2 regions of the Pseudoalteromonas sp. CO109Y genome follow, and region 1 is predicted to be linked to the other one. Evidence: riboswitches for the same ligand, from Rfam matches in the RefSeq annotation. Region 1 holds a riboswitch; the other holds the start of a gene.
What was found. A riboswitch is a leader RNA that binds a small molecule or an ion and turns the genes downstream of it on or off. The one in region 1 is predicted to bind lysine.
Positions count from the first base shown of each region.

Region 2: another riboswitch for lysine. It lies ahead of dapA (4-hydroxy-tetrahydrodipicolinate synthase); the one in region 1 lies ahead of lysC (lysine-sensitive aspartokinase 3).

Region 1 is NZ_SGPD01000030.1:142,741-159,179, forward strand. It holds gene EXT43_RS12545 (efflux RND transporter periplasmic adaptor subunit) at 1-704, opposite strand, end outside; gene EXT43_RS12550 (YkgJ family cysteine cluster protein) at 863-1,111, shown strand; gene EXT43_RS12555 (ankyrin repeat domain-containing protein) at 1,183-1,893, shown strand; gene EXT43_RS12560 (TonB-dependent receptor) at 1,913-3,751, opposite strand; gene EXT43_RS12565 (DUF4136 domain-containing protein) at 3,914-4,468, opposite strand; gene EXT43_RS12570 (ATPase) at 4,591-7,377, opposite strand; gene EXT43_RS12575 (hypothetical protein) at 7,377-7,922, opposite strand; gene EXT43_RS12580 (hypothetical protein) at 7,925-9,199, opposite strand; gene nhaD (sodium:proton antiporter NhaD) at 9,348-10,598, shown strand; lysine riboswitch at 10,687-10,859, shown strand; gene lysC (lysine-sensitive aspartokinase 3) at 10,941-12,320, shown strand; gene EXT43_RS12595 (4'-phosphopantetheinyl transferase superfamily protein) at 12,297-13,034, opposite strand; gene EXT43_RS12600 (sodium-dependent transporter) at 13,183-14,508, shown strand; gene EXT43_RS12605 (2-hydroxyacid dehydrogenase) at 14,612-15,595, opposite strand; gene EXT43_RS12610 (redoxin domain-containing protein) at 15,561-16,076, opposite strand; gene EXT43_RS12615 (NAD(P)-dependent oxidoreductase) at 16,191-16,439, shown strand, end outside.
Region 2 is NZ_SGPD01000032.1:8,094-24,532, reverse strand. It holds gene EXT43_RS13485 (hypothetical protein) at 1-2,666, opposite strand, end outside; gene EXT43_RS13480 (hypothetical protein) at 2,773-3,777, opposite strand; gene EXT43_RS13475 (autotransporter outer membrane beta-barrel domain-containing protein) at 3,777-4,718, opposite strand; gene acnB (bifunctional aconitate hydratase 2/2-methylisocitrate dehydratase) at 4,931-7,528, opposite strand; gene EXT43_RS13465 (OmpA family protein) at 7,824-8,894, opposite strand; gene EXT43_RS13460 (protein adenylyltransferase SelO family protein) at 9,361-10,773, opposite strand; gene EXT43_RS13455 (DNA-3-methyladenine glycosylase I) at 10,782-11,477, opposite strand; lysine riboswitch at 11,661-11,857, shown strand; gene dapA (4-hydroxy-tetrahydrodipicolinate synthase) at 11,995-12,879, shown strand; gene EXT43_RS13445 (2,3,4,5-tetrahydropyridine-2,6-dicarboxylate N-succinyltransferase) at 12,894-13,634, shown strand; gene EXT43_RS13440 (PLP-dependent decarboxylase) at 13,634-14,839, shown strand; gene EXT43_RS13435 (succinylglutamate desuccinylase/aspartoacylase family protein) at 14,845-15,963, shown strand; gene EXT43_RS13430 (phospholipase A) at 16,150-16,439, shown strand, end outside.

The DNA of each region.
Region 1 (16,439 bases):
TTTAGGTATTGCAGATCTTTATCTGCCACAGGTAAACGAATTTCAGCCAATGACGTTGAGCTCAGGCTACCAAAGCTGTTACCTGGGTTTACTACACTACCTAAACTAATTAGACGCTCGTCTATAATCGCATCGTATGGTGCTTTAATATATGTACGTTCAAGATTACGTTTAGCTCGTTTTACACTCGCTTGCGCTGCACGGTAACTTGCAAGTTTTTCAGCAAGTTGTGGTTTACGTAAATAAAGCTCAGATGGAATAACTTGGTTTGAGTCACCTTTGATGCGGTCCCACTCAGCTTGCGCAACTGACACCTGTGCACGTTCAATCTCGAGTGCAGAGCTTGCTTGTGCCAAACCAGCTTCAGCTTCAATGAGTGCCGCTTCGTAATCATTTGGGTCAATACGTGCTAGAATGTCGCCTTGCTTAACAAATCCACCTTGTACAAATTGATCTGATAACGACACAACCTGACCACTCACTTGCGCAACAAGTTCAGTTTGGTTTTTAGGTTTAACGATACCGTATGATTTTACATCAAGGGTAATAGCGTCAAAACTTAACGGTTTGATTGATACAAGCGGGCGCAGATCTTGTTCTGGTTTTTCGACTGGCGGTTGCTTCATAGAGGCAAATGCGAATGCCATTCCAAGTCCGCCGACTAATACGGCGATAGGGAGAATGATTTGTTTTTTACTAGCCACGGGATAGTCCCTCACGGTTGACGGTAATTAAAAATAAATTTGATAGGCTAAGCATACGCAATAAAGTGTTTACAAGGCGTTTGAAGATGTAACAAACCATTACACATATTACAAAGGCGCTACAAAGGTTCTATAAGAGGTACTCAATGACAGATAAAATGGCATGTAGATTAGGCTGTGGCGCCTGTTGTATTGCACCCAGTATTAGCTCACCGATCCCAGGAATGCCCAACGGCAAAGCAGCGGGGGAGCGCTGTATTCAACTTGATGATAATAACCTATGTAAATTATTTGGTGATGAATCAAGGCCTAAGGTGTGTAGCGACTTTTCTGCAACCATCGATGTATGTGGCACCACTAACGAACAAGCACTGTATTTAATTACCGAACTTGAGCAGATGACTTAAAAAAGATTAAACCTTTAACACTTTTTAACGGTTACTGGGATCAGTTGTGTTTTATAGCTTAAGTTTTCTTCATGGTATTTAAAAATAATAAAGAACGACTTGTCTGTTTTAGAATACAACCAACAATACTTGCGAAATTAACTATGAAAATATATGTAATCATCTATTTACTCTTAGCAAGCTCATTTACTTATGCAATACCACTGCAAGTCAAACTTGATCACAGCTCAGAAACGCAATTGCATACTAATCAACAACTCGTTGCTGCTTTGAAAGCAGGTAATAAAGACCAGTTTTTAAAAGCGCTAGCAGCTGGGGCTGATCCAAATTATCAAATTAATCAATCGAGTAGTGTTTTAAGCCTAGCCACGAGTAATCTCGACTCTGACTTTTTAAGTGAGCTACTTCAAATGGGCGGAAACCCAAACAGTTACAGAGTGTCTGCAAAACGACATTTAATTTTTGAAGTATTAGGGCCAGATAGAATAGAGCACCTAAGAACTTTACTTAGGTTTTCTCCAAAACTAGATGTTAAGGATGGTACAGGCTCAACACCAATAATATATGCTGCGATATTGAGTAACTACACTGCGATGAAATTACTAATTGAAAAAGGCGCTGACACGTCACTCAAAAATAATTTTGGCTATGATGTTTTAAAGGTTTTAGAAGATAGCGCGACACGAGAATGTCATCAATCTGAGTGCTCGCAACTAAATGAAGTGAAACAGATTATTATGAAAAAATTAATAGTCCTCAACGAAAAAATGCCAGTCAATTGACTGGCATTATTGTTTTTGCTTACCACGTATAGGTAGCGCTAAGAGTGTATTGTTCGCCGCGGCCTGGGGTACCCGGTACTTCTTCGAAAGATTCATCCCAAATGTTGTCAGCTGCAAAGGTAACAAACACATTATCAAGCTGAGCTGGGGTGAATTTTAGCGTTAACTGCGTGAAGAAGGCTTCATCATCAGAGTTACGTAAGCGGTTACTATGTTGCTTACGCCATTCGTTATCGATACGCAGCTCAAGTACATCCATTGGTTGCCATACTGCACCCAGTGTTACACGATGATCAGGGTAGTTAAGCGCATAAAAGCTCGCATCAATATCTGCCGTGCCATAGTCTTCTGACTTTTCTAAATAGGTGTAGCTGGCAATCAACTCAGTGCTTTCAAACGATTTATTCGCTAAAAACTCAACGCCTAAGGTGTCTATATCAACCGGGTTTGCAAAACGAGCTGAGGTTGCATCAAAGCGATATGTCCAATCCGTAAGGTTTTTATCTTTACGGTAGAAAATAGCTGAATCTAAACGCCATGAAGACTGTTCAATCAGTAAACCTAATTCAAGGTTATCGGTGGTTTCGCGCTCAAGGCTGTAGTTACTTCTGAATAATCCGCCCGTTTCACTGCCGCCGATGGCGGTATAACCGGGAACTTGTGTTGCCTCGGCGTATGACGCATACCAAGTATGTTCACTGCCATTTTGATTAGCTACTTTAAGGCTGGCATCGGCAATAAATGAGGTATCTGAGCTATCACGGTTCGTATCATCAAATGCAGCGCCAACACGTAAAGTAAGCTCTTTGTTTGCTGTAAGGGCTGATTTGTACTCAGGCAAGATACTTAGCTTAGTGTAATTACGTGATGTAAAATTGTTTTCAAGAGATGTTGATTCAATTTCATCAGCAATAAATTGCCCAGCATAATTAATTGCATAGCGGTCATTTAAACGGTGACGTCCAGATAATGCTAATGACTTAACCGTGGTTTCGTGAAACGCTTCAAAAATAGCTGGGTTTTCACGAGACAAAACGTAATGGTCGTTATGTTTACGATAATAACCAGTCACTTCAAGGCTATTGCTCTCACCATACATTTGCTTGTGATTGAGCATGAAAAGCTTGGTTTCAAGATCTTCTGTTTCGTTAAAGTTAAATGGCGTATAAAGGTTTGGCCAACCAAAAAACTTCTCTTGGCGTCCGAACATTAAATCAGTTTGTGAGCTAGAGCTTGCAAGTTGAATACGCGCTGAGGCACGTTCAAAGTCGTGGTCGCCATTATCAATTGAGCCATCACTTTTTGAGTGCGAGTATTCACCCTCAAAACCTAATCGCCAATCAGGTTTGCTATCCAGCTTTTGGCTATGAGCAGCATGAATACTTTGTAAATTAAAGCCATTCGTACCTGTGCCAAGTGAAACACTACCGGTACTCGTGATAGGGCGCCAGCCAAATGAAACCGTACCAACCGAGCTATTCATTCCATAAAGGGCATTATCAGCACCTGTAAGTACTGAAGGTCCTGTTAGCATTTGTGGTGCAATTGGAATTTCAGCAAAGTAGTGACCAGATTGAGGGTCAAATAATGTACTGCTGCCGACACGAAAGCCAGTATTTTCAAAGATACCACCGCGAATGGTGACATCAGCTTGTGCTTCAGCCATATTACGCGATTGCAAATCGACACGCGGGTCATATTCTAAATTTGATACCGGCGCATCAAAAGTACCTACAGGTTCTTTATTTGCGGTTGCTGAAACTTCAACGGTGATTTGTTCAATATTGTTGGTGTCTTCTGCTAGTACTGAGCAAGTGACGAATAATGCGGGAAGTGTAAGCTGTACTGCGCGTACCATCTAAAACTCTCTTGATTTTGTTTAATCTGGGGTAGTGGCTAGTTAGGCGCACTGAAAATTGTGGGTATTGTATCTGAATCACTGAGTTATACCACTCCAACCAGATTTCAGCAGGCAATAAAAAACCGCGCTAATTGCGCGGTCTTTTAACTAAAACAGTGTTTAGTTTTGATTAATTGATTGCGGTGGGAAGTTACTTAGAATGTTAGCAACAGTTTCTTTGATAACTTCAGTGCGCTTTTCAGGTGATTGGTTCTTTTGTAAACGACCTTCTTTCGCACCACGCCAAACTAATTGGTTAGAAGCACGGTCTACCACGTCTAGAATTAACGTACCCACTTCGTATTCGCGAGCAGTTGTTTGCGTGTTGTAACCCATACCCCAGTAATTCCAGCGTGCGCCGTAACCCACGTTAAAGGTATCTACATCAATTTTAGTATCAACAGAGGCGTGATAGTTAATTAGTACATCTGCTTGCGCTAAATCAACTAGCTTCATACCGCTTTTTTCAAGTTCAGCATTTACAGCGTCACGAACCCGTTTTTCCATTAAAGGGCTAATTTGGTAGTTCGCTACGTTTTTAGTCAAGCTGGCATTAGGTACCCAAGAGAAGGTTTTATAATTACTAAAATCTGCTGATTTGTCGTAATCCCAATCAGGCGTTTTAGCACAAGCCGCTAAAAATAATACAGCCGTCGCGATTAATAAGTTCTTCATATTGTTTGCTCCTTGGCAAAATTTCCACTACTTGATTGATAACATAACACAAATAATACTCAACTGAATGATTATTTAAAAACTATGGCACATTTACAAAAAAGTACTGTAATAGTTTGTAATTAAACGGTGTGTTCCACTTCTATCCAGTCTTTTTCATCCACCCAGTTTTGAGCACCATCTTTAACAGTACGAATAGGGACGATGTAATCACAGCTAACTTGTGGTTTAACTGAGGCAAAAATCGGCACAAAGCCAAAGCTAAGAGCAGTTTCGATAATTGCTTTTTGGTTTTGTGGGTCGATATCGGCTGCTTCATCGATATAAATCGGAATACGATACAAGTTTTGTTCTTGGTCGCTTAATAAGTAACGAATAAACAGCATGCCACAGAGTAGCTTAATAGTGATACGTGTACCGTTAGAGCCGGCTGAATCGATTTTTTCGAAGTGCTCAGTTTCACCTGCACGGTTCACGACTTCAAAACGAATATCGAATAAGTCGGTAAGTGTTAAACCGGCTTTTTCTGAGGCAAGCTTAATCAAATGATCTTTCGCTTCGTTTACCGCAGATTCGCTATAAGGCTCTTGGCTTAATAGGTCTAGGGTATCGCCTTGCTCAAACTGATTTGAGGTACTGATAATAGTATCAATGCTATCAACCAGCATCTTGCGCGGAATAACATTAATTTTGAATGCTTGAAGGTTAGAGATACGGTGCTGACTAATGCCTTTATTAAAGCTGTTCATTTCGCGGCGCAGGCGGTCTAAGTCTTCGCGCAAGCCCTTAATAGTGGCGGCTACTTCGGTTAATGCAACGCGGCCTTGACGTTCAACAGCATCGCGCTCGTTTTCTATGTTATGAAACGCGCTGATAAGCTTTTCGTATTTAGTAAACTCATCGTTTTCGTTATCAAATTTAGTAATACCCGCATTGTAAATATGCATGTAGGTGTTACGTACGTTGATATCAAAGTTACGTAGCTCTTGGCAGTCTTTGTTAAAGTGATGAATGAGGTCACTTAAGTTATCAAAATCAATACTGATTTCAATCATGTATGGAGTGACTTTACCTGTATAAAAATCAAGTGTGTGATCGATACGTTCAGATTTAACTTGGCGTAAACGGTCAGCTTGGCGCGCAAGCAAATCTTTTTTCGACTTGATAATTGAGCGACGGTCGCTGATTGAGCCACTATTTTTTTGAATGTCTTGCAGATAGTCGTCAACTTGTTCGCGTTCTGCATTTAACTGCTCTTTTAGCAGAGTTTGTGCATCGATAGATTGCTGCATCACTTCAAATTGTTCAAAGCGTTTTAATGCTTCTTCTGAGGCCATTAGCTCATCATATAAAGCATCTTTTTCTTTTTGCTTTTCGGCGACATTAGCAGCGACTTCGCGTTGTTGTTTAAACTCTTTTAGTGAGTTTTCTAGGGCAGCGAGTTGCGCGGTTAATTGCTCTTTATTTTCGCCCGTTTGCATTTGCACTGGGCTTAGCTTTTTAAGTTTAATCGTCGCGCCAGGAAGAGTAAGTACACCGCCTTTCACATTTGCCGATAACTGCTCTAAGAACTCACCAAAGGCATCTTCGTCTGTGATCTCAACATCACCATTGCTGGTGGTGGCAAACGATAAGATATCAGGGTTTAGAATACGCGAAATCTCTTCAACTTCTTTTAAAGATAAATCTTCACGCATACGGGTGAATAAATTGAACTCGAGGTTCTTTAACTGCAGTTTTAAGCTCTTAATTTGCTTTTGTGTTTCGCTGATACGGTAATCAAGCGTGTGCAAGCTTTGCCCTTGGGCACTGCTTAATGAATGCGATAGCGATTCATAATCTTGTTTAAGCTGTGTAAGGCTTACTTTTAAGGTGGCTTTATTAACTAATTCAAACTCAGATTTAAGTGCTCGATAGTCTAAAAACCATTGTTCAATTTGTGTTTGCTTACGTTCAATATCACGTGATTGCTGAATATACAGCTGCTGCTTTTGGTCGAACTCATGCTTTTCGTGTTCGATATCCTCAAGGGCAATATTTAGCTCAGAGAGTTGCTCTTGTTGATAGGTTTCAAAGTCAATCAGTGCTTGGTCAATTTTTGGCGCATAGGCTGCAAGTTTGCCTTTTAAAACCGTTTGGTTTTCAAGCATAGATTCAAGAGCTGCGATAGGCTCTTGCATTGACTCAAGGGCTTTTAATTCACGTTTAGCGCGATTCACTTTATCGAATGAACGTCGCCACACTTCATAAAAGTCGACCCGAGAGTTTGACATATGGCGCTCAAATACGCGTAACATAAAGCGCTTAACATCACTGGCACCTAACTTATGCAAGTTAAGGATACGGCGGAAAATTTCTTTGTAAATCGCGGAGTCTTGCACATTATTGAGGGGGATCATCTTTAAGTTGATATCGCCATCAAATGGGGTTGCGCCGCCAGTGAGTAGGGCGTTTAGCTCCTGCGCTTTTAATTCAATTGGATTAAAACCTTGCTCTTTTAAGTGATTAAAAAGCTTGGTGAATTTTACAATGGTTTTGCCTTGCGTGTAGTGATCAAGGTTCAACTTACCTTGGTAGCAAAAAAACTGATGCGCGTAACCAGCAATTTTACCAAGGCCGGCAACACCAATCACCACAGGGCCATTAGGTAGGTCAGCTTCGAGTAAAATATAGGATTGATCTGACGAAAAGTAGAATTTTCGGGTTTCATCTAAATCGTGGCCATCCCATTCTGTTAAACGTAAATCATTAATCAGTGGAAATTGTAGGGCATTAATTACCGAGCTTTTACCAGTATTATTCGGTGCACAGATTGAGCTACTTTTATCCAGTGGGATCACGCATTTTGCATAGCCAGCGGTATTTAAAAGCGCAAGTTTGCTGAGTCCATATAGGCTTTGGCTTTGCATTAGTCGTCATCTCCTAGGTAGGTTTCTTCGTTTACTTCCATTAATGCATCGATATAACGATAAATAGGTGCTTGCAGCATAAAGCCGTTTTCTACTTCGCGAGCAAGACCCAAACGTACCATACGTAGATAAACGTCTTTACGTAAATCTGAGCCTGAGAAGATTTCTAATTGATCAAACAGGTGCTTGTTGATCTGCACTAAGGTTTGCATCAGTTCAAGGTCGTTTACTTCGTCAAACAAGGCACGCATTGGATCTTTACCAGTATTGGCATAATGCTCAATCAAGATGTAGATAGTCAGTGCGATGGCACGCGAAATTTTACCCATATTTGGGGTGCTTTCGTCGCTGCCAAAATAGTAATAGCCACGGCTATCATGTTGTAGGTCATGGCCAAGGGCGTTAAATAATGCGCGATAAGCATCAATGTGTTGATCAAGCTCTTGCCACATCAGCGTGTCTTGTTCGCTAATGTGGTAGCCTGATGTGAGCTTTTTATTAATAGCTTGCAGATGCGTTAAATCATCTAAATTAATATCTGTCATGGTTATTGCTCTGTTGCTTTATTATCGTCAGCAATCGATGAGTTAAATGGGTAAAGAGAGAAGTGTTGCTGGGCAATTTTTATTTTTACTTTCTCTTGGCTTTGGCTAATCTCAAGGTCGCCATCGCTAATTAATTTTTGATACAAGAACAGCATTTCGTCAGCTTCTAAGTCTGGGTAGCTTTCATCTAAGAAACTAAGCAGCGGCTGAGCTTTTTTGCTGGCTTTTTTAAAGCGTTTTCTAAATTGTGTTTTAACGTCGTTGTAATCAGGAATATGTGGGCTTTGGTAGGCGGGCACATCATCATGTTCAGGAAGCTGATATTCATCGTGCTCAAAGTCAACTAAGCCTGCCATATAGGCCACGATATGACGTTGCTGACCAAGTGAAAAGCGTTGCGCGTCTGAGACAAAGTTAGGCTGTACTGCACTTAACATGTTATCGACGCCATTTTTACGCACTAAACCAAGCACTTTAGCCGCTTGACGCGTAATGAGGTTGTTGCGTCGTAATTCTTCACGCAGTGGCATCAACATATCGGCGCTTTTACGTAAACTTTCACGACCAACTAAATGCATTTCTAAAATACGGGTACGTAATTGCTCTAGCATGCGTTTGTCTTGATATGACTTACCGAGGCGGTCAATTTGCTCTATTTGCGCGCTAATTTGCGCTTCGATGGTATTAAAGCAAGCGTGGAAGTCACCACGAATATCCACCATTTCCAGCATAGGCTCGATGTATTCATCGAACGCTTCAATTACAGCCTGATAGCGTTTTTGCAGTGATTGCACCGCGTTGTCTGCTTTTGCTTGCTCAACAATATTTAAAATTGCGTTTTCATTGTGGGCAAACAATTTCATTATTTTGCGTACCCGATCATCCATAATACGGCTGAAGCGGCGAAGCTCGTCGTAATCTTCAATTTCACCGGCTTTAGCAAGGCGATTACCAAGGCGAGCTAAATCATCAACAAGCACACTAATTTCTTGGGCAAGACCTAAGTGTTCTTCTTGTAGCAAGAAAGTCGCAAAATCGGCGATCGCACGGTTGATTTCTAACTGCGATGATTTTGCCAGTGGAATGATAATATCTTGATTCAATAAACGATTTGTTTCTTTATAAATGCGTTCATTTGACCATGAAGGTTGTTTTTGTTTTATCGCATTTTGTACGTCTTTCAAGCTGAAATCAGCCATCTTAAAACGTTTAAATAGCAGTTCTAACACCCCCCAATGTTCAGTAAGGGTATTTAATAACTTTTTAGCTGGGATCATAAAGCTCCAGTAAATTCAGACTTTGGTGTTAGCGATTAGTATTAAATTATGTAATTGAGAATAGTTTTATGCTTTCTATGCTGCTAGAATCCGCGCCGAAACACTCGACTTACAATTTTTACATTATTATAAAGGTTGTTCAAACACCATGGTAACCCCACTTATCCTAACCCTGATAGCGGTGGCATTTTTGCTTATCGTTATAGAGGATATTATCCATGTAAACAAGGCCAAAACGACGCTTTTTTTTGGCACTTTATGCTGGATTATCTTATTTATCTCTCCAATTCATGGGCAAAGCCCAGAAACCATACAACATCAACTGGATCACAACATATTAGAAATCGCGACTTTGTGGCTGTTCTTAATGGCTGCGATGACCTTTGTAGCCTATTTAAACTCTAAAGGTTTTATCCAGAATATTGTTCATAAAATTATGCCAAATCAAATCAGTGAACGAAAGCTGATGTTTCTGATTGGTGGCTTTGCGTTTTTATTTTCATCTATTTCAGACAACATAACTGCAACTTTAATCTCGCTTGCGGTGGTGATGTCACTTAAGTTAGATCCTAAAAAATTAATAAAATATGCGACCTTAATTGTATTTAGTGTTAATTCGGGTGGGGTGTCGTTGATTACGGGTGATGTTACAACCCTGATGATTTTCTTAGACGAAAAAGTCACTATTGCTAATCTACTATTATTAATTGCCCCTGCACTGACAAGTGTTGCTCTGCTCGCGGCGATGTTGTCGGTGGGTATGTCGGGTAATGTTGTGTTTGAAAAACAAGCAGCCCGTCGTATCGAAAAGACAGATATTACCATTGCGGTTATCTTCTTCTCGACGATTATTGCTACGTTAACTTTGAGTGTGCTTTATAGTGTGCCGCCGTTATTAACCTTTTTATTTGGTTTATCTCTGATGTTTTTGGTTGCGCAATTCTTAATGCGCAAAAAAGACGTTAACAAAAAAATCATCGATTATATTCGTGAAATTGAATACGACACCTTATTGTTCTTCGTTGGTGTGCTATTGCTGGTTGGTGCATTAAAAGAAGTTGGCATGCTTGCTAAATTTACTCACTTATATGAGTTGATGGCACCGGAATATGCCAACTACTTGATGGGGCTATTATCAGCGGCGGTAGATAACGTACCTCTAACTGCAGCACTTTTAAAAGCTGATATTGTGATGAGCCCTCAGCAATGGCTGTCGTTTACTTACGCAACTGGGGTCGGTGGCTCAATGCTTATAATCGGCTCTGCGGCAGGTATTATTGCCATGAGTAAGGTTAAGGCACTGACCTTTATGAGCTATCTTAAAATGTCGGTTTATTTATTAATTGCTTATACCGTTGGTTATTACGGTTCGCACTTAGCGGGCAGTTTAATTTCATAAAACAACTTGACAGCTAGACGTCTAAACGTTAACTTTCGAAGCCTGCTTTTAACAGCAGGCTTTGTTATTTTAACCAGGTGTTAACTTAACATTCAGAAGAGGTGCGATACTTAGGTAATTAATGTGAGGTGACGAACGCCGATGACCATTAATGAGGGAAGTACTCGCCGAGAAAATTAACCGGACGTCACGGTTATTTTTCGGTTTATGGGGCTGAATCCTCAAAACTGTCACCAAACTAGGTGGAGAGCTTCTGGCATGGACTACTCTTTATTTTCAAAGCACCCCCTTGCCGAGTTCTTCTTGAATTACTGTGGATAGTTTTCCACAAAAGGAGACGACATGAATACCCAATTAGCCGCCAACACAAAATCAGATTACGTTGTTGCAAAATTTGGTGGCACCAGTGTAGCTAACTTTGATGCTATGAGCCGCTGCGCTGAAATCATTTGTGCTGATAATCAAGTACGTATTGTTGCTGTGAGTGCCAGTGCAGGCGTGACCAATCATTTAGTTGCATTGTGTAAAGCTGATTTGAGTGCGGCTGAACGTGATGAGCATATTACTGGCGTTGTCGCCATTCAAGAAGCAATCTTGGCAGAGCTGTCACTGGATGCTGATTTAGCACATGGCTTTAATGAAACGCTTAAGGCTTTTCAAAAGCTAGCATCAGACGGGGCTAAGTCAGTAGCAGATCAAGATGAACTACTGAGCTTTGGCGAGCGTTTATCATCGTATTTATTTACTCAAGTATTACGCGGGCAAGGTCTTGATGCGGTGCGTTTTGATGTACGTAAAGTGCTAAAAACAGATAGCCAATTTGCTAAAGCTACCCCAAATGTTGCAGCAACCGCTGCGGCTGCTAAAGAGCATTTAGTGCCATTACTTGATGACCATGTTGTGGTAACTCAAGGTTTTATTGGAAGCAATGAGCACAATCAAACGACCACTTTAGGGCGTGGTGGTTCAGATTACAGTGCTGCATTACTCGCTGAAGCAATTAACGCAAAAAGCGTGCATATTTGGACCGATGTTGTAGGTATTTTCAGTACTGATCCGCGTTTATGCGCTAAAGCAAGCCCAATTGCACGCTTAAGCTTTGATGAAGCGGCAGAAATGGCAACGTTTGGTGCAAAAGTACTGCATCCTGCAACCATTTTACCTGCAAGCCGTAGCCATATTAGTGTGTTTGTTGGTTCAAGCCGTGAACCACAGTTAGGTGGTACATGGATTGAAAAAGAAAAATCTCAGCAACCAGGTATTCGTGCCGTAACACAGCGTAAAAACCAAATTCTGTTAACGGTTAAAAGCCCAGAAATGCTCCTAGCGAGTGGTTTCTTAGCCCGTGTATTCACTATTTTAAGTGAGTTTAATATTTCGGTTGATTTGGTTACTACCTCAGAGATCAGTGTTGCAATCACTTTAGATAACGCACCAAATGCATCACGCCCTGAGCTTGATCAAGCTTGTTTAGATAAGCTTTCTGAGTTTTGTCATGTGTCGGTTGAGAATAACTTAACGCTGGTGGCTTTAATTGGTTCTGAGATTCAATTACGTCAGCAAGAAATGAACTTAATGCAGGTATTGAGTGATTTTAATATTCGTTTAATTTGCCACGGTGCAAGTAAACATAACCTGTGCTTCTTAGTTGAGCAAAGTGAGTCAGATGAAGTCGTGCAGGCTATTCACAGCCGACTATTAGAAAGCCAAGTCGCGGCGTAAGTCATTAAAGTTAATAAAAGAGCACTGCCAGTCAGTGCTTTTTTGTGCCACAACACTTATATCAAACCCTTCAATAGAATTACTACTCGCGCTGAAATTATGTTTGCTCAATTCTTCAAATACATTAGGAGAAAGTTGTTTCGCAATCGGCTGAGCACTTGCTTTGGCAAGCGCCTCTTTTAATGTCCAAATTCTAAAAAAGCACTGTGCCTGTTCATCGGGAGCATCAAAACGGCTAATTAAGTCAACTTCATCTTGATGATAAAAATGCTTTGCGAGTTTGAGAAAAGGGCGAGGTTTACTGCTTTGTTCAATATCAAAACCAAATAGCTGCTGTTCTGGGTTAAGAGCAGCGCCAATTAAACCATTTGAATGTGATAAACAGGCCCACACAGGTTCTCTAACCGGGGTATGTAATTTTAGCTTGCTGTCTTTATCATCAAACTGGCTCGATATTTCATTGAGAGCTAAATCATCATGAGGGTAAGCATGTTGATACAAATACTTTAACGTTAGGCGAGTCGCTAAATACTCTTGCTTGGCGCTAGGCACTTTTCGTTTTTCAAGCACACTTAATTCAAACTCACAGAGTAATTTATCAAGGGGTAAACTTGCAACATCAATACGTGCTGCATGCATCAGCATAATTTTTTTGGCCGTTGTTTGGCTTTGCTGCTCGATGATAAGAGTATTCGAAAAGTAGTGGCTGCTCATGGTTTAACGCTTACACGAAGGCTCGTATTTAGTTTTGTTTATTTTTACAGCAGATGCACATTTATAGGCACGAACAAACGCAAATAGTTTACGCAGTTGACTGTAATTATGGTTTAATGAGGAAAAATAATAACAGATTTGTAGATGTATGGCACAAGTTCGTGACGGCTTTCAAAGTCGATTAGGTTTCGTTTTAGCAGCTTCTGGTGCGGCGGTAGGTTTAGGTAATATTTGGGGCTTTCCAACACAAGCGGCAAACCATGGCGGCGGTGCATTTTTACTCGTTTACTTCATTGTTATCTTCTTATTAGCGCTTCCGGCTCTTTATACTGAGCTGTATTTAGGCCACCAAGCGCAAGCGAATCCAGTAAAAGCATTATCTAATGCATGGCAAGACACAGCGCCTAAAGTGGGCGCTGCAGCAGGCTATATTGGCCTCTTTGGCGCGGTTGTGATGCTGAGCTTTTATTCGATAGTTGCAGGGTGGATGCTCGCTTATGCGCTTGAGCCACTCGCAAGCTTCTTTGGTTTTACTGAGTTAAGTAACTTTTTACACAGTGACTCGATGGCACGTAATTTTGTGTTTACACCACTGATGCTTATTCTTACTGCGAGTATTATTTTAAAAGGCGTTAAATCAGGTATCGAGACTTGGTCACGTCGCTTAATGCCATTATTGCTAGTATTATTAGTGGCGTTAATTGCTTATATCGCGACCCTAGATGGTGCGATGGATGGTTTTGCAGCCTACTTAGTGCCAGATTTTAGTCAAATTCTTGATGCAAACTTAATTATTGCGGCAATGGGGCAAGCGTTCTTTTCATTGTCGTTAGGTGTTGGTTGTATGATGGTTTACGGCTCTTATTTAAAACCAGATGCCAACCTGCCTAAATTAACTGGAACCGTGGCACTGCTTGATACCGGTGTGGCCTTTTTAGCGGGTTTATTGATTATTCCGGCTATTTTTGTTGCTCAACATAACGGTGTAGAGGTATTTAGCGGCGGTAAATTGGTCGGTGAAGGGCAGTTAATTTTTGCAATTTTACCTGAACTGTTTAGCACAATGGGTCAAGTGGGTTTACTCGTTGGCTTATTATTCTTTGTATTAATGTCGATTGCCTCAGTAACATCAACCATCTCATCGACTGAAATTCCAGTGGCTTTTTTAGTTGAGAATCACAGTGTAGAGCGTAAAAAAGCAACCTTATTTGTAACGCTAATCGTGTTTATTGCCTCATCACTGATTATCTTAAACTTTGACTGGTTATTTGGTTTAGTCATTATGGTGCTTACACAGTACCAATTACCTTTAATGGGACTGTTCTATTTCATTACTGTTGGCTGGTTATGGCAGCGTGGTAATAAATTGCATCAGGTATCTAGCGGCCCTCATTATTGGTTTGCCCAGTACATTCGCTTTGTCTGTCCGTTATTAATGACGGCGGTTTTTGTGAACGTGGCGTTGTTGAAATAGAAACTTGAGTTGCTAGTTGCTAGTTGCTAGTTGCTAGGGAAAAGGAAAAAGTAAAAGGCGTGGGGTTTAAACCTCACGCCTTTTAATTTAAGGTGCGCTTGCTTTAAATAACTTCGTTAGTTAATGGTAAACCTTGGCTTATTTCATTGGCGCTTTGCAATGTAGTGCAGGCTATTTCGCTAAGTGCTTCTTGGGTGAAGAAGCCTTGGTGGCCTGTCACTAACACATTCGGGAAGCTAATAAGGCGTGAAAAAATATCGTCTTGCATGATTTCTTCACGGTGATCTTTAAAGAATAACTCTGACTCTTGCTCATACACATCAAGCCCTAAGTGTCCCAGCTTTTTAGACTTAAGCGCTTGAATACAGGCTTGAGTATCGAGAAGTGCACCACGAGAAGTGTTAATCAGCATGACACCGTCTTTCATTTTCTCAAATGCGCTAGCATCAATTAAATGATGGGTATGCTCGTTGAGCGGGCAGTGCAATGAGATGACATCACTTTGTGTGAGTAATGTGTCTAAATCGCATAGGGTGTAAGGGCCTTCACCAGCCATTGGGTCGCAAACGAGTACTTTCGCCCCAAAGCCATTTAATATATTTACCAGTGCTAAACCGATTTTGCCACAGCCGATAATCCCAATAGTTTTTTTAAACAGATTAAAACCAAGTAAACCGTTTAAATCAAAGTTGCCTTCACGTACTCGGTTAAAGGCTTTATGGGTTTTTCGGTTGAGCGTTAGCATGAGTGCAATACAATGCTCTGCTACTGCTTCTGGGCTATATGCAGGCACGCGGCAAACCTTGATGTTATGCTCTTTGGCAGCATCAAGGTCAACATTGTTAAAGCCTGCACAACGTAATAAGATTGCTTTAATGCCAACAGCCGCCATATCTGCAATGACGTGTTTGTCGACCGTATCGTTTACAAACACGCACACTGCATCAAAACCTTGGCAGAGGGGCGTGGTATTGCTGTTTAAGGATTGCTCAAAATAACTGAGCGAAACAGACTCAGCGTATTCAGTTAGATTCCTTTCAAAAAACGGTTGCTCATACTTTTGCGCACTGAATAAGGCCAGTTTCATCATTTAAATTACTCTCTATCACCATTTTGAGGGTTTCGGGTTTGGTGCGCGGGGCATATCGCGCAACGAGTTGACCCTCTGAGTTTATAAGAAATTTGGTGAAATTCCATTTAATTGCGCGGTTTTGCGCAATTCCTCGGGTATGGCACTTTAAATAATTAAATAAAGGATGGGCGTCTGGGCCGTTGACTAACACCTTGTTAAAAATAGGAAAGCTGACATCAAAGTGTTGCTGATAAAAGGCTTTAAGCTCATTGCCATCAAGTGGCTCATTGTGGCCAAATTGATTACAGGCAAAACCCAGTACGGTAAAACCTTGCTGTTTATATTCTTGATAGAGTTTTTCAAGGCTTGCCATTTGCACTGAAAAATTACATTTGCTGGCAATATTGACGATAAGCGCTGTTTTACCTTGTAACGATTCAAGGCTAAAGTTTTCACCAGATGCAAGCTGGGCATTGAAACGATATATACTATCCATGTTTTACCTGTGTGTTTTTAAACGGTTTAAATGAACTTTTTTTCATTCGCTTTTTAGTTATTCGGTTGAGATAATGAAATTGTTACTAATTTATCACTCAAATAGGTCAGTTTTATGTCAATGAAAGTCGCCTTCATCGGATTAGGTGTAATGGGTTACCCAATGGCGGGTCACCTTGCCAACGCAGGTCACAGTGTGACAGTTTACAACCGCACAACGGCTAAAGCGCAAAAGTGGGTATCAGAATATCAAGGTGAATACTCTGAAACGCCAAGTGAAGCCGCAAAAGGGGCTGATATCGTTTTCATGTGTGTAGGCAATGATGATGATTTACGTTCAGTTGTTTATGGTGAAAATGGTGTG
Region 2 (16,439 bases), on a different contig from region 1:
AAATCACTGTTATTTAAAATATACTCGCCAGAAGCTAATAATGCAGGTTTAAACGTTGCTGTAATTTCGCAATCAGCACCTGTGGTATAGACAAGGTAATAATCTCCTTCAATATATCCTTCACATCCTGTAATTTCGTCAACAACATACCCTTCATCTGGGCTAATTACGAAAGACGCGTATTGGTACCAATACGAAGTTTGACTGCTAGGTGAGAGACTACCATTCTGAGATGGGTTTACTGTTAACGTTACTTTAGGGCGCTTAGGTAAGTAACTAATTTGCGTATCAGCTGAACAACTGCTTCCGTGCTGATATCGGCAAATAGTAACAGCATTTTCATCCGCAGAAACCAGTTCAACAAACCACGTATTGCCATCAACTTGATAGCTTAAGACGCCATCATTGAACGTTGCTATATGCTCAACACCATCAAAACGGACAACATACCCTACTTCGCCTAAATCATTGTATTGAATGTAAATAGCATCTGTAGAGCTATCATCTTTGTAAAGAGAAATCGCACCATCTAATAGCTCTTCAGTAAAAGCTGAGTATGACAAGTCTTTACTATATTCATAAATGAATACCGATTTAACTTCATCATATGCCTCACCAGCCATAGTGTAATAAGTTAGCGTTCTAATTATGTAGTAGGTGCTACCAACGATATTAATGAATTCATGTTGCATTTCACTTTCAAGGTAACAGTCATCAGCAAAGCCATCACAACTTGAAACAAGACCATATGTTTCTGAATAAAAACGTTTTCTAGAGAAGTTGCCATCTTCAATATGACCTTGGAAACTTGAATTACCTAAACCAATAGCGACACTACCATCAGGATAAATATTCAAATCATAAGATTGAGACGTACCAACAAAACCATGCCAACGACCAATAATATCCTCATCGGTTGTTGTCACATTCGCTTTTTTAACCATTAAGCCTGTTAATGTATTACTTGGCTCATCAAAACTAGTGTCTAATGCAACCACTTGGTAGCCCGCAGAGAGAGCTTTTGTAAACCAGAACTCAATTAACCCAGTTTCACCGTTTTCATCATAACTAATAGATAACTTAGTATCATTGAGCTCCCAACTAAATACCTCAGTACTCTCACCCGTTACATCCCCTGTACCATCGGCATAAAAGCGCAAAGTTTCAGGTTCATCATCAGATGACGCAGAATCATAATCATTGTCTCTTAGGTCTAAAACCCATGTGTTTTCGGTTAACTCTGTAGTATTTAGTGCTATTGTTTTAGCTTTATCAATCAGGTTAGTTGTATAGGTTCGAGTAATTGAAGGTTCCACAACGGGTTCACTACCATTTTGGTAGTCCAATGTTCTTTGTGTGGTTTGAGTCACTTCAATCGTTCTGAAAACCTCATTTTCTGCTAAAACTTGAAAACTAATATCTGTTAATTTTGTTTGCCCAATATAAGATTCATTGCCATCGTTATATTCATCAGTGTAAGTCACTACACTATTTGCTAGTGCTAAGGTATACACCCCTGATTCTTTACTCATTGTCAGTGTTGAGCTTGTATTTGCATTAAGTTCACCCGTACCGTCACTTGCCAGAACAAGGTGATATGCATCATTGTTATAATAACGAGGTGAGTTAACTATAAAATCACCGACAATAGGCTCATCGCTATCAGAAACTAAGTTTTCATCTTTTTTAATTTCTTCTTTCGTCTCTTCAATGAGATCTGGATCTTTCTCATTTACTTCATCTTCAAAATTCTTAGCGATATCTTCGTCACTGACAAGATCGAGTGTGCTCTCGACGCCTTCAGGGAGAACATAATCTGCATTATCCACGATGATTTTGATGAGAGTTGCCAATAAGATCTTTTCGTCAGCATCAACATTTAGCAGTGCTGCGTTTAGCTCTTCGACTGATTGAGGTTCTTCATTATTACGTGTTAAAAGCGCATATTCTGCGGTCGTTACATTCGTGATGTTGACGCCAAAGTTGTCTTCACTATCAAGCGTATTATCCTCACCAGCCTGTTCCAATAACGCTTGAATTGAGCTTAGCTGTGAAACAAAAACAACCCCAGGGTTGGTGCTATCAAGACCTTTTGCTTTAACCAGCACAAGCTTATCACTTGCAGATTCGTCCACAACAAGCTCTATCGTATAGCGACCAGTTTGATCTGCATTGACCGAAAAGACGTCACTACCAACATTAATCTCTAACTCTGCATTAGCAATTGGCTGATCCGTTACTATCCCGGTAATTGTCACTGTTGATACATTTCGTTTAAATATAACACTATGCTTTGCTGAAGCTGTTGCCCCATCGTTATCGGTTACAGTGACAGTGAAATTAACCGTTGTATCAGCGTCTATATCGGGTGTTTGAAAAGTAGCTTCAGCACTCGTTAATCCATCACTTTGTACAAAGTCAAAACTAGCATCAGATGTCCAACTGTAAGAGGCAATGCTACCGTCACTATCTGTGGCAGCGGCACTTAATTTAAAAGAAGTCTGCTCTGCACCTTCTGATTCGGCACTAATAGTAACTGTTGGACTTTGATTAACGGGGTCTACAGGATCTGGTTTAGTTTCAGAGTCACTACCTCCACCTCCCCCACACCCAACTAAAAATAAGGTACCAATAACTGCAGCCAACAGCCGCTTATGAATTAACATACATACTCCATTATATTCACTTATAGCAGGGAAATTCTTAGCCATATAAACGCTAAATCCCTTAACGTTGATAAAAAGCCACAGCGAACTGTGGCTCTTGGTTTACTCAATTAATTGCTTTTCTTACTTGTTGAAGCTGTTCCTGAAAAGAGAGGCCTCTCAGATCACCCAAACCAGCAGCCATGGTCAATGCATAAATTTCACTTTCTAGACTCAGCATGTGCGCTTCAACAGTGTCTTTATCAATAGCCGATTTTTGGGCTAAGTACTCAGCATAGAGACTATTAATACGATCGATTTGTAATGACAATAAAGCAGCGTGTTGTTTAATTTGCTCGTACTCACGATAGTTAGCTTTACTAAATGTTTCACCTTGCTCTAATTGTTTTCGAACGTCCTGATAAACTGTCGGAAATATATCGACTTTTTTTGAGTTAGCTAGCCCATAAATTTTTTCGATATACTGAGAGAAATAAAACTGTACAACGGCGTCTTTTTCTAAATCAATGAGTTGCTCTAATAGCTTAGGTACATACTCAGCAACTTGCTGCTCTTGCCCGTCAATGAGCATTTCCTTTAATTGTTGATGTTGCTTATCGAGCTCTCGATAACGCTTTTCATAAGATGTTTCAGCATCCAATTGATCTAAAATGGCAAACTCATCTCTAATTGGCTGTAAAACCGATGTGATCCTTTGCTTGGCAAGCTGCGCTTCAGTAACCAAGGAAATGACCTCCTGACTTTGAGACATGACTTCATCTGCAACCGTGTCAGATGAGAACAGTGACGCACTTTTTAAAGCATGTTCAGGAGCTAAACGCAGTTCATTAAACTCAGGCTCAAGCACCGCCCAAACTTTACGAGCCTTAGCTACACGCTCCTCATCAAATTGCGCTAAGTTCTCCGTATCTATTTGGTTATAAGCTGTAAGTGCTTCTTGGAAAACACTTTGGGCTTTTTCATAGGCTGCCTGTATTTGTTCGGGGGTCGCCTGTTCTTCTCCTGTAATACTACTCGCAAGAGAACCTAAATCTTGCTGAACAGAATCAATGGTTTTACACCCTGATAAAGAGAATAAAAGTAATGAGCTAATTATGGCGAACTTGTTCATTAATAGCTCCACTGCAAACCAACTGCAAAAGACACATTACTATATTCGACTTCAGGTACGCGCAGACGTTGACCATTTTCAAGATTCTTAGTCACTATATCGCGAGATTTGTATTGCGCATCAATACCGCCCATTAACGCAATATGTGACATTATTTGATAACGTAGCCCGACTCGTCCTAACACACCCCAGCCATTAAAACTGTCGGTTAATGTAGTTGTTTCAAATTGAGTATTTTGAATTTCAGAGTACATGGGAGTACTCAATTCAGCTTCTGCATACCAGCTGTACTTATTAAAACTGTCTTTTAAACGACTATCGTAACGGGCACCTAAAGTAAGCAAGATACCCATTTGATCTTCTGACACAGAGACCACGGGGCGTAGCTGGGAGTTATAATCTTGTTGGTCGCCCACATTGTTCGCGTTATTCATACCCGGTAAGGTAAAACGAGCGGGGTTATCTGGATCATCTGAGATAGCAATCAGTGCCTCATCAAATGCCGCTGCACCTGGTTGCACAAAAGCAAAATTTGAGCGTGTAAAACTAGAAGTAAAAAACTTCGTGCCTAAAGTAAACTGTATGGCTTTTGAAAAATTATAAGCACCTTTAAACCCGATCTCATTCGCTTTTGTTTTAAATGCATTTTCTTGAATATCGCCAAACTCTGCCAAATGCCAAGTTTCAGTTTCAATTTCAGTAGAAATTGTTGCAGCACTTTCAATATAGAATCCCCAATCATCATCAATGCCTGTGTATGATATCTGTCGTATTGCGGGATTGGTCACATCAATTGACTGGCTCAACTTGCCAAACCCTGCTACATCATTGAGAGTTTCACTATAGCTAATCGTTTCAAAACCGAGTCGGACTTCACTAAAAGAGGGGTTAACAGCAAAAGCCGAACCACTGAGGGGGAGTAAAAGAAGAAGTGCTTTCATTGTTCAATTCCTTGATTTGCAAAATCTATGCAGCCAAGAAATGATGCCCGCCTTCCTTGGTTACAACATTAAACACAAAGTTACAACTGTTAACTTTTAACAATAATCAGTGTAGACAAATGTATTAATTTTACAAACCAAACTGAACAAAAACTTAATAAAAAAGCCCGCTAGGTGCGGGCTTTTATACTAGTAAATTTAATTATTACTAATTATACAGCTTGCTGAACGATCACTTGGTCTGCCTTTTTAGTGTATTGAGGCATACGGTGGAAGTTCAGGTAACGATAAGTATCAGCTGCAGTTGCATTGATCTTATCTGCATACTCTTGGTACTCAGCAGGTGTAGGTAATTTACCTAAGATTGCCGCTACTGCTGCAAGCTCTGCTGATGCTAAGAATACGTTAGCGCCAGTACCTAGACGGTTAGGGAAGTTACGCGTAGAGGTAGAAACAACAGTTGCTTTATCAGCAACACGTGCTTGGTTACCCATACATAGTGAACACCCTGGAGTTTCGATACGTGCGCCTACGCGACCAAAGATACCGTAGTAACCTTCATCAGTAAGCTGGTCTTTATCCATCTTCGTTGGTGGTGCAACCCAAAGTTGAGTTGGGATACGACCACTGAAACCATCTAGTAGTTTACCTGCAGCACGGAAGTGCCCGATGTTAGTCATACAAGAACCGATGAATACTTCATCGATTTTCTCGCCTGTTACGTCAGAAAGAAGACGTGCATCATCTGGGTCATTTGGAGCACAAAGGATTGGCTCTTTGATATCAGCTAGGTCGATTTCAAGTACGTGTTTGTACTCTGCATCAGCATCAGCTTCCATAAGTTCAGGGTTAGCTAACCACTCTTGCATTGCATTGATACGACGCTCAATAGTACGAACATCACCGTAACCTTCAGAGATCATCCATTTAAGCATTACGATGTTTGACTCTAGGTATTCAGCGATAGACTCTTTAGAAAGTTTAACTGTACAACCTGCCGCTGAACGCTCAGCTGACGCATCAGAAAGCTCGAAAGCTTGCTCAACTGTTAGGTGCTCAACACCTTCGATTTCTAGTACACGACCAGAGAATTCGTTGATCTTACCTTTCTTCTCAACAGTAAGAAGACCTTCTTTAATACCGTAGTAAGGGATAGCATGTACTAGATCACGTAATGTGATACCTGGCTGCATTTCACCTTTGAAACGTACTAAGATTGACTCAGGCATATCAAGAGGCATTACACCAGTTGCTGCTGCGAATGCTACCGCACCTGAACCCGCTGGGAATGAAATACCTAGAGGGAAACGAGTATGCGAGTCACCACCAGTACCTACTGTATCTGGTAATAACATACGGTTTAACCATGAGTGGATTACACCGTCACCTGGACGAAGTGATACACCGCCACGGTTCATGATGAAATCAGGAAGTGTGTGGTGAGTGTTTACGTCGATTGGCTTAGGATAAGCTGATGTATGACAGAAAGACTGCATTGTTAAATCTGCAGAGAAGCCTAAACATGCTAGATCTTTAAGTTCGTCACGCGTCATAGGACCTGTTGTATCTTGCGAACCAACAGTTGTCATTTTCGGCTCACAGTATTGGCCAGGACGTACGCCAGGCATGTTACATGCTTTACCAACCATCTTCTGAGCTAATGTGAAGCCTTTACCAGAATCTGTTACAAGAGCAGGCTTGCGGAAGATATCTTCAGCTTCCATACCTAGTGATGCACGCGCTTTATCAGTTAAACCACGACCGATGATTAGTGGAATACGACCACCAGCACGCACTTCATCAAGAATTACGTCTGATTTAAGAGAGAAAGTAGAGATTACTTCATCAGTACCGTGACGCTTAACAACACCTTCGTATGGGAAGATATCGATTTGGTCACCCATGTTTAGCTCATCAACAGGAAGTTCGATTGGTAATGCACCAGAGTCTTCCATTGTGTTGAAGAAGATAGGAGCGATTTTACCGCCTAAACATACACCACCAACGCGTTTGTTTGGTACGTGAGGAATATCATCACCCATGAACCAAAGTACTGAGTTAGTTGCAGATTTACGAGAAGAACCCGTACCAACTACATCACCAACGTATGCAAGAGGTAAACCTTTCGTTTTAAGCTCTTCTAGTTGTGAGATTGGACCAACTTCACCTGGTTTTTCAGGATTGATACCATCACGTTCGTTCTTCAGCATTGCTAAAGCGTGCAGTGGAATATCAGGGCGAGACCATGCATCTGGTGCAGGAGAAAGGTCATCTGTATTTGTTTCGCCAGTTACTTTGAATACGGTAACTGAGATTTTTTCAGCAACTGCAGGCTTGTTTACAAACCATTCTGCATTTGCCCACGATTCGATTACTTGCTTAGCAAATTCGTTACCTGCTTTCGCTTTTTCTTCTACATCATAGAAAGCATCGAACATTAATAATGTGTTTGATAAACCTTTAACAACGATCGGCGCTAACGCTTCGTCATCTAGAAGATCAATCATAGGTGCGATGTTGTAACCACCTAGCATAGTACCAAGTAGCTCAGCTGCTTTTTCTTTTGATACAAGTGGAGAGCTCGCTTCACCTTTTGCAACTGCAGCTAAGAAACCAGCTTTGATGTAAGCAGCATCATCAACACCCGGTGGTACGCGGTTAACTAGAAGATCAACGATAAACTCTTCTTCGCCTGCCGGTGGGTTTTTGATTAATTCAATAAGATCAGCCGTTTGCTGAGCATCTAATGGCGCTGGTACGATACCTAACGCGGCACGTTCTTCTACGTGTTTACGATATTCTTGTAGCACAATATTGCCCTCTTGGTGACGTGAAAGTACTCGGTAGTATTAAGCTAAATACCAATTAAGACCCAGTACTTATAGTATTCTGACGGTTAATTATAAAGCTTTTAAGTATAGATGAAAATCCATGCTGTAAGTAAGGAGTTTAATATTCACTATAAATACCATGAATAGTACTAGAAAAAAACGCTATTCAAATGAATATTTATTAAGAATCATTCCTATCTACTTACTTTAGAGGTGTTAGAAATGAAAAAACCCAGCACTAGGCTGGGTTTTCAAATTTGCGTAAAGGGTTAGATTAACGCTCTACTTTTACACGCTCAATTACAGTTACTTTCGCTTCAACACGACGGTTTTCAGCATGAGCTTCTGGCGTATTTGCTGGGTTTTTAAGGCGCTCTTCACCTAAACCAACAGTAGTAAGACGCATTGGGTCAATACCGTCTTCGATTAGTTTCTTAGCAACAGCATCAGCACGTTTCTTAGATAACCACTTGTTGTAGTCAGCTTTACCTACTGATGAAGTGTGACCTTCAAGTACTACGTCAGTACCTGGGTGCTCTTTTAAGAACTTAGCAGCGCGGTCAATATCATCTAAGTATTGTTGAGATACTTTAGACGTGTTGTTAGGGAACGTGATTAGTAAGCTCTTAGTTACTTCACGATCTTCATATAATGTACAGCCAGTACCATCAACAGCGTCAGTCATTGGCGTGTTTGCACATTGGTCATCAGCATCAGGGATGTTATCGCCATCGCTATCAACTGGCTCAACCGCAACAGGAACAACTGTTGGAGCAGGTTCAACTGGCTCAGAAGCTGAGCTTTGCGCACCAAAGATATAGCTTAGGCCTAATTTAGCGCCAACATCTGTGTAACCACGGTCAAGACCTTGGTATAAAGATGTTTCAGCGTTAAACGCGAAGTTATCTGTGAAGTAGTGTTGGTAACCAGCACCTACGTTTGCGAACATTAGATCTTCGTCAACCGCATCAAGATTTTTAAGACCGAAAATACCGTAGAATGGACCACCACCTAAGTGATATAAAGCGTCAATACCGTAACGTTTGCCACTTTCAGTACCGCTAACAGAAGTACCGTCATTAAGATCAGCTTTCCAATCGAAGTCCATGTCAGCATATTCTAAACGAGCGCTCCAGTAATCACTAAAACGGTAACCTAGCTCTAAACCCCAACCTGTAGAGTCATCAACATCAAGGCCACCTGGAGTGTAGTCGCGGACATTTTCCCAAGAATTATCATAGTAGTCGCCAAATGCGCCGATGTAGAAACCTTGCTTTTCGGCAGCGAAGCTTGAAGCACTAGTTGCAGCAAGTGCTAAAGCAATAGTAAGTGATTTTAATTTCATTGTTTCCTTCCCATTTTCACAATTAAAATTGTAGCTAAGTCAAACCAGCTCAATCAGTTTAAACAGAGTAGTCGACTAATAGTTAATCAAAACTTAACGAACTCGGTACAGAACAAAAATCTTGCCGAGTAATTTCAGTCAATTACCCAAATAATAGGTTATCTAAATAACTTTGCGTAACAATGCCTTTAGATCGCTTTGTTATGATTAGGTGAGAGTCGATTCAGCCTAATCTACTGACTTCAAAACCGATAAAAGTCCATTCCCAATTACATTATTATATTGGTTATTTTTAAATCAACAAGTTGAAAGCAACTTTATTTGTAAATTTTCGTTAAAAAGCAAAACTTTAGTGCTATTTTATTGATATAAATCATAACACTGGCAGCTAACTTGCTCAATCAACGAACACTCAGATTTAAAAAAATGAGCATTTACAATTGTTATCAACCATAAAGATTAACCCTTAAGTACCACAAAAAGTTTGGTAATTACAATCCCCTTCCTTCGGAGGTTGATACCATGCGGCAAATTCTTCCTCATACTCATATGGTTTTTGAATGACTTTTAAAAACTCATTGATTGATGAACTAGATCCTGCCTTTTCATACTCAGCCAAGATCATTTCAATATTATGATTACGCGGAATGACTGCAGGATTAACGGCTCGCATTGTGTTGTAACTTTCAGCTGATGTTCTGAGCCTCCATTTTGAAACCCATCCTTTTAAATTAGAATCTATAACAAAGTCTTTCACTAAAGATTCAGTAAGTGCATTGAAAGTATTGGTGTAATCAAGTTGGTGCTGCTTCATTAACCCCAGTAACTCTGAAACTAAAGCGTGATCGCCTTCTTGCTGACCTGCTAATCCTAATTTCTGCTGCCACATAGTATTAAATGCATCATTAAATTTAGCAGCAAAACCATTCACAACCGGTGAGAGTTGCTCAACGGCAGCATCTTGATCTGTAAATAAAGGAATTAAGCTTTCAGCTAAACGCGCAATATTCCAATTGGCAATATTCGGCTGATTACCAAATGCGTAGCGCCCTTGATGGTCAATCGAACTAAACACCGTGTCTAAGTCAAACTGATTCATCATCGCGCAGGGGCCATAGTCAATGGTTTCACCACTAATCAAAGTATTATCTGTATTCATAACGCCATGTATAAAGCCAATTCGCATCCAGCTGATAACCAGCTCAATTTGCTTATCGAGTACGGCGGTTAAAAATTCAATATAACGCTGCTCACCATTACTGCTGATGTCAGGAAAGTGGCAATCAACTGCATAATCGACTAGCTTTTCTAGCCCTTCTATATCACCTTGTGTAGCTAAGTATTGAAATGAGCCAACACGAATATGGCTTTTAGCTAAGCGAGTGACAACTGCACCCGGGCGAGGTGGCTGGCGATATACCGTTTCGCCAGTTGTAACCACAGCTAAACAACGCGTAGTAGCGATACCTAACGCATGAAGTGCCTCACTCATAATGTACTCTCGTACAGCTGGACCAATAGCACAGCGACCATCACCACCACGTGAGAATACCGTTGCTCCTGCACCTTTTAACTGTAAGTCCCACTGCGTGCCATTTTGATCTGTAATAGCACCAAGCAAATGTGCTCTGCCATCACCAAGACGCGGTGAAAAATGACCAAATTGGTGACCTGAGTAACCAAGTGCAACTGGTGCAACATCTTTATCTATTGCTGACCCAGATAGCAATTTAGCTAAAAAATCGCTGTCGTGATTAATCGCAAAATTATCAGCGAGTTTGTCATTGAATAGCAGTAATTGCGGCTTAGCAACGGCGCTAGGCATATCTTTAATAGCAAGCAGTTCACTAATATCTGTGTATCGGGTTTGCAGTTTCATAACTGTCCTTAACGTGTTGCGACACCTACACGATTATCGCCTACACCATAGGCCACTAGTTGGCTTAGTGCCTGCAGGCTGTAACCGCTTTGCTGTTGTAATTCATTGAAAAAATCTTGTGCTGCTTGTAATGACTTTTTAGTTTGTAAGCCGCCATCAATCAACTCATGGGCACGCAAATAAGCTTCTACATCGCGAGAAAGCAAAAAGGTATCTTTACCAAGCGCTCGCAAAGCGTACGGGCCAGTATTTCCCCCTAAACGCGCACCATGCTTTTTAAGATAGGCCCACAAACCAATAATATTGTCAGTTGGCCAATCTGCAATAAATTGGCTAAAACTGCCATGTTTCTCGGCAACTTCGTGGATCATGTACGCATTTTCTGGGATCGTTTGTACTTTTTTAAAATTACGAACAATTCGCTCATCACTGGCTTTTTGCTCAAGCATATCTGGCGGCATCATCAACAACTTTTCTACGCTGAAATCCCAAAACACATCACGAAAACCAGCCCATTTATTATTGATAACAGACCAATAAAAACCGCTTTGAAAGACTTTACGCGTAAACTCTTCTAACCATAAATCGTCATGCATTTTGGCAATATCAGTATCATCGAGCGGGTTTGATAACAATGCATGCAGCATTTCTTCGCTGCCTTTTCGAGATACGGCTCGCTGATAAATATCGTTAAATTTTTCCATCATTTTTCCAATTTATTTGGTTAACGCTAAGTGTACGTAAAAACACGCTTATACGTAACCATGTTGCAAAATCGGTCACTAAAAAACAAATCCTTCGCCTTGACACCTAGATGGCTAAAATGCTTTAATCGCCGCCAATACCCGATTTAACTATGTTGGCTTTAACCTTTAAAGCGAGCATAAAGGGCTGGAAGAGGTGCGTTATTCAGGTAGCGTATGGGAAGAGCACAGACTCTGTTGATCATACGTGAGGGGAATTAACGCCGAGAAGTAACACCGTTTGTGAGGTGCTTATTTCGGGCGACTGGGCTGAATCCCAGCGACTGTCACCAACAATAGCAAAGCGCTATTGATTAGTTTGGTGGAGAGCTTCTGGTCTTAGTATAATAAGGCCTTCGCGTCTTTATTATTTTAAGCCCATTCGCTCTTCGAATTATACCTTGTTCGAACGACGACATGCGGCTCCATTCAAATGTTCCCGCATAAACTCTTCGAATACCCTATAAGTTCGTGAGAGATGATCAACAATTTTGATTTAAACGACTATCCATTGTGGACAGCGCTTGTCACGCCATTTTCTGAATCTGGCGAGGTCGATTACACGGCCCTTGAACAACTGGTTACGGAGCAGCAAGATGCAAATAACGGCATTTTATTGCTTGGCAGTACCGGTGAAGGACTGGCGCTTTCACTCAAAGAGCAACAAGCCATTGTTGAACATGTTTGTCAATTAGCACCAAGTGTCCCACTCATGGTTGCTGTGGGCGGCATGAACCTTAAGCAACAAATTGCTTGGGTTGAATACTGCAACCAACTACCTATTCATGGCTACCTGTTAGGCTCACCTCTGTATGCAAAACCTGGGATTGTTGGCCAAACACATTGGTTTGAAAGCCTACTTAACGCAAGTAATCACCCATGTATGTTGTATAACGTACCAGGGCGCAGTGCAGTTGAGATTTCACCGCAGGTGATCACAAACCTTGCTGAGCACAAAAATCTTTGGGCCTTAAAAGAAGCCAGTGGCGACATTAGCAAATTTGAAGGCTTTAGAACGGCATCACCAACACTGGCTATTTTCAGTGGCGATGATGCACTTATGCCATATTTTGCTCAAGCGGGTGCAAAAGGTTTAGTTTCGGTTGCCGCGAATGCTTGGCCGAGTCAAACCCATGAGTTTGTTAAACGCAGTTTAAGTGGTCAATACCCAAATCTATTCACCGATTGGTCGCAAGCAATCCAAAGTTTATTCGCTGTGGCAAACCCAATCCCCGTAAAAGTACTGATGCACCTGCAAGGTAAAATAAATACCCCGCATTTACGTCCGCCGCTTACGCATTTAGAGCTTGAGCAAACAGACAGCATCAACCACGCAAACAACACTATTTTATCTTGGAACTAAAAACAGGTTTTATCATGAGCTGGTTAGAATTATTAAACAACTTAGAATCAGGCGCAGTTCGCGCAGCAACACAAGACGAGAACGGCAACTGGCACGCCAATGTTGAAGTTAAACAAGGCATTTTAGAAGCCTTTAAAAACGGCACTAATACTGAGTTCCCAGGTGGTTTTGTTGATAAGCACAACTTAGCACCACAAGGCTTTGCAGCCGATGCTGGCGTGCGTATGGTACCAGGTGGTAGCAGTGTTCGCCGTGGCGCACACGTTGCCAAAGGCACCATTATCATGCCACCAGCATATGTGAATATTGGCGCGTTCATCGACGAAGGCACTATGGTCGATAGCCACGCATTAGTGGGTTCATGCGCACAAGTGGGTAAAAATGTTCACCTAAGTGCTGCAGTACAATTAGGTGGTGTACTAGAGCCAATTGGTGCTAGCCCTGTGGTTATTGAAGATGACGCATTCATCGGCGCAGGCTGCGTTATTGTTGAAGGTGTGGTCGTGAAAAAAGGTGCTGTACTTGCGCCAGGTGTTCGTTTATCGGCAACTATTCCTGTTTACGATTGCGTTAACGAACGCCAGCTAGACAAAGGTGAAGCCATCCCAGAAAACGCGATTGTGATCCCAGGCTCTCGCCCTGCTTCAAATGCATGGGCTCGCGAGCAAGGTCTAAGCATGTCTTGTGCATTGATCGTGAAATACCGTGATGAACAAAGCGATGCATCATTACTGTTAGAAGAGGTTTTACGTTAATGAGCTTTTTGAGCACGCCCATCAAGCAAGCTGTTGAACAAGTTTCAACACATCTTGATACGCCATTTTTTATCTATGATTTAGATAAATTAACTGCACATTTAAATCAACTAACTGCGCAAACCGATGTGAAACTTTGGTATGCCGTTAAGGCCAACCCACTGTCTCGCATTATTCAATGTTTAGACAGCGCAGGGTTTAACTTTGATGTTGCAAGTAAAGGTGAACTTGAGCAAGTACTTGCTCAAGGCATCGATAGCGAGCGCGTGCTCAACACAGGGCCTGCAAAGAGCCCTGCACAAATTTCACATTTTATTGCTCGCGGCGTACGTACCTTCGTGGCCGAGAGCATTAACCAAGTTCGCTGGTTAAACGAACAAGCAACAAAAGCAAATTGTCAGCTGCAAGTTCTATTGCGCGTACAACTTCGCTGGCCAGACAGCGAAAAGAACCCTCTTGGTGGCGATAGCCTTACTCCTTTTGGTTTGGGCTGTGATGAGTGGCAAGCACTCACTGTAAGTGATTACCCAGCTCTTAGCTTTGATGGTCTGCATATTTTCCAATGGGGCAATATGCTAAGTACTGACAAGCTCGCCGAGCTATGGCGTGCGATGATTGCGCCATTACAACAGCTAGCAAGCTCAATAAATATTAACCTTAATATTCTCGATTTAGGGGGTGGCTTAGGTATTCCTTATACGCAAGATGCTAACCGACTCGATTGGTCTGCACTTATCGAGACTCTTGCGGCTATTAAAGCAGATGCTGGTGTCAAAGAGCTTTGGATGGAACTTGGCCGCTATGCGGTGGGCGAATGCGGCCATTACGCAACGCCGGTTGTTGAGCGCAAAGAGAATTACAATCAACAACAAGTGATTTTATCAGGCGGTATTAACCATTTACTTCGCCCTGCTGTAACAAGCCAAGATTTTCCTGCGGCATTACTACGCGAGTCAACGGCTGAGCCTGCGGCAATGACTTTATACGGCCCTCTTTGCACCGCCCTTGATTGCTTAGGTGATCACCAATTAGCGAGCGATTTAAATGAGCAAGACTGGTTGGTATTCAGCCAATGTGGTGCATACGGCTTTACCGAAAGCATGCCGTACTTTTTATGCCACGAATTAGCGGCTGAATACATCCTTGAACAAGGCAATATTGAGTGCATTCGTAGCGCTGAAGATGCCAGCTATTATTTAAGGTAATCGCCATGAGTAAAGAGTTAATCAGCCAAGAGAATATTGTGGTTGGCGAGATTGCCAACGGCCTACCACTGACAATTCCTGTGTATCGCTTAAAAGGCGATGGCACAGGCCCAAACGTGTATATACAAGCCAATATGCACGGCGCTGAAGTACAAGGTAATGCAGTAATTTATCAATTGCTTGAGCAGCTAAAATCACTCAAGCTGCGTGGCGATATTACCCTAGTGCCTTATGCCAACCCTATTGGTTGCAACCAAAAATCAGGTGAGTTTACTTTAGGTCGCTTCGACCCAATCACGGGCACCAACTGGAACCGCATGTACCGCTTTAATAAAGCGTTACCGTCACAGATTGCTGAACAGCATAAAGACAGTGATGATACGACCCTTAAAGCGGCGTTTAAACAGGCACTCGTTGCTGACATCGACAGTCAATTAACGGGTCCTGATTACAGCCTAACAACGGGTAAGCGTATTGCCCTTAACTTGCAAAAGCTTGCCCATCAGGCTGATATTGTTTTAGACCTTCACACTGGGCCTATCTCGAGTAAGCACTTATATTGCCCTGAATACGCCAAAGACAGCGCAAGCTACTTCAACATCGAGCATGTGTTACTGATCCCAAGTGATTTTGATGGCGCGATGGATGAAGCGAGTTTCTGCCCATGGTGGTCACTATCTGAAGAGCTTGCCAAACAAGACCGTGAATTTGCTGTTCAAGTCGAAGCATTCACTGTTGAGCTAGGTAGCCAAGAGAAAATCGATTTAAGTGCGGCTCTTGAAGATGCAAATAGCATTTTAAGTTACCTCAATCACAAAGAGGTATTAGTTGATGCAGCGTATCAACCAAAAGCGATGACACGCTATGCCTGCATGCTTGAAGATTATGTAGCTTACTATGCACCTATGGGTGGCATGGTTGAATACCTTGCCCCACTGGGCGGCCATATTAAAGCAGGCGAGCCTATCGCCCATATTTTAAGAATGGAGCGCTACCTTTCTGAGCAGCCGCTACAAACATTAAGCTTTGATAAAGACGCCATTGCTATTTTGCATTTTGCTTCAGCAAGCGTGAATCAAGGTACCGAACTTTATAAGTTTTTTACCAACGTATTTGAGCTATAAGCTCATCCCTTCTCATTGCGTGAGAGTCAACGGCTTATGCCCTTAGGCCGTTACAGCAGGGCTCCAAGCTTAGCTTGGGGCTCTCTATTTACCTAAAATTTCAACAATTCAGTACAAGTTCACGGTTACTTATGTAAAAATCGTTATAATTATACCTACTTACAAGTCTACTGAAAGGGAACTGCAATGGGATGGCGCATTTGGCTGGCAGCAGCTGGCTTATTTTCTGTACCTGTATTTGCTCAAACTGAACAACCACAAACTAACGAACAAGATGACGCGCTAGAACTCGTAAAGCAGTGTATTTTAAACGAAGCGATTGGCGGTGACGGTAAACAAACACTCGAAGAACTTCGTAAAAAATGCTCAGACTTAGACGAGAGTAAAAAGCTCACCGCTTTAGACAAGCGTAAAGCTCGTGAAGAAGTGAGTAAGAAAAACCGTAATGTGATCACCCCACATAAGCGTAACTACAT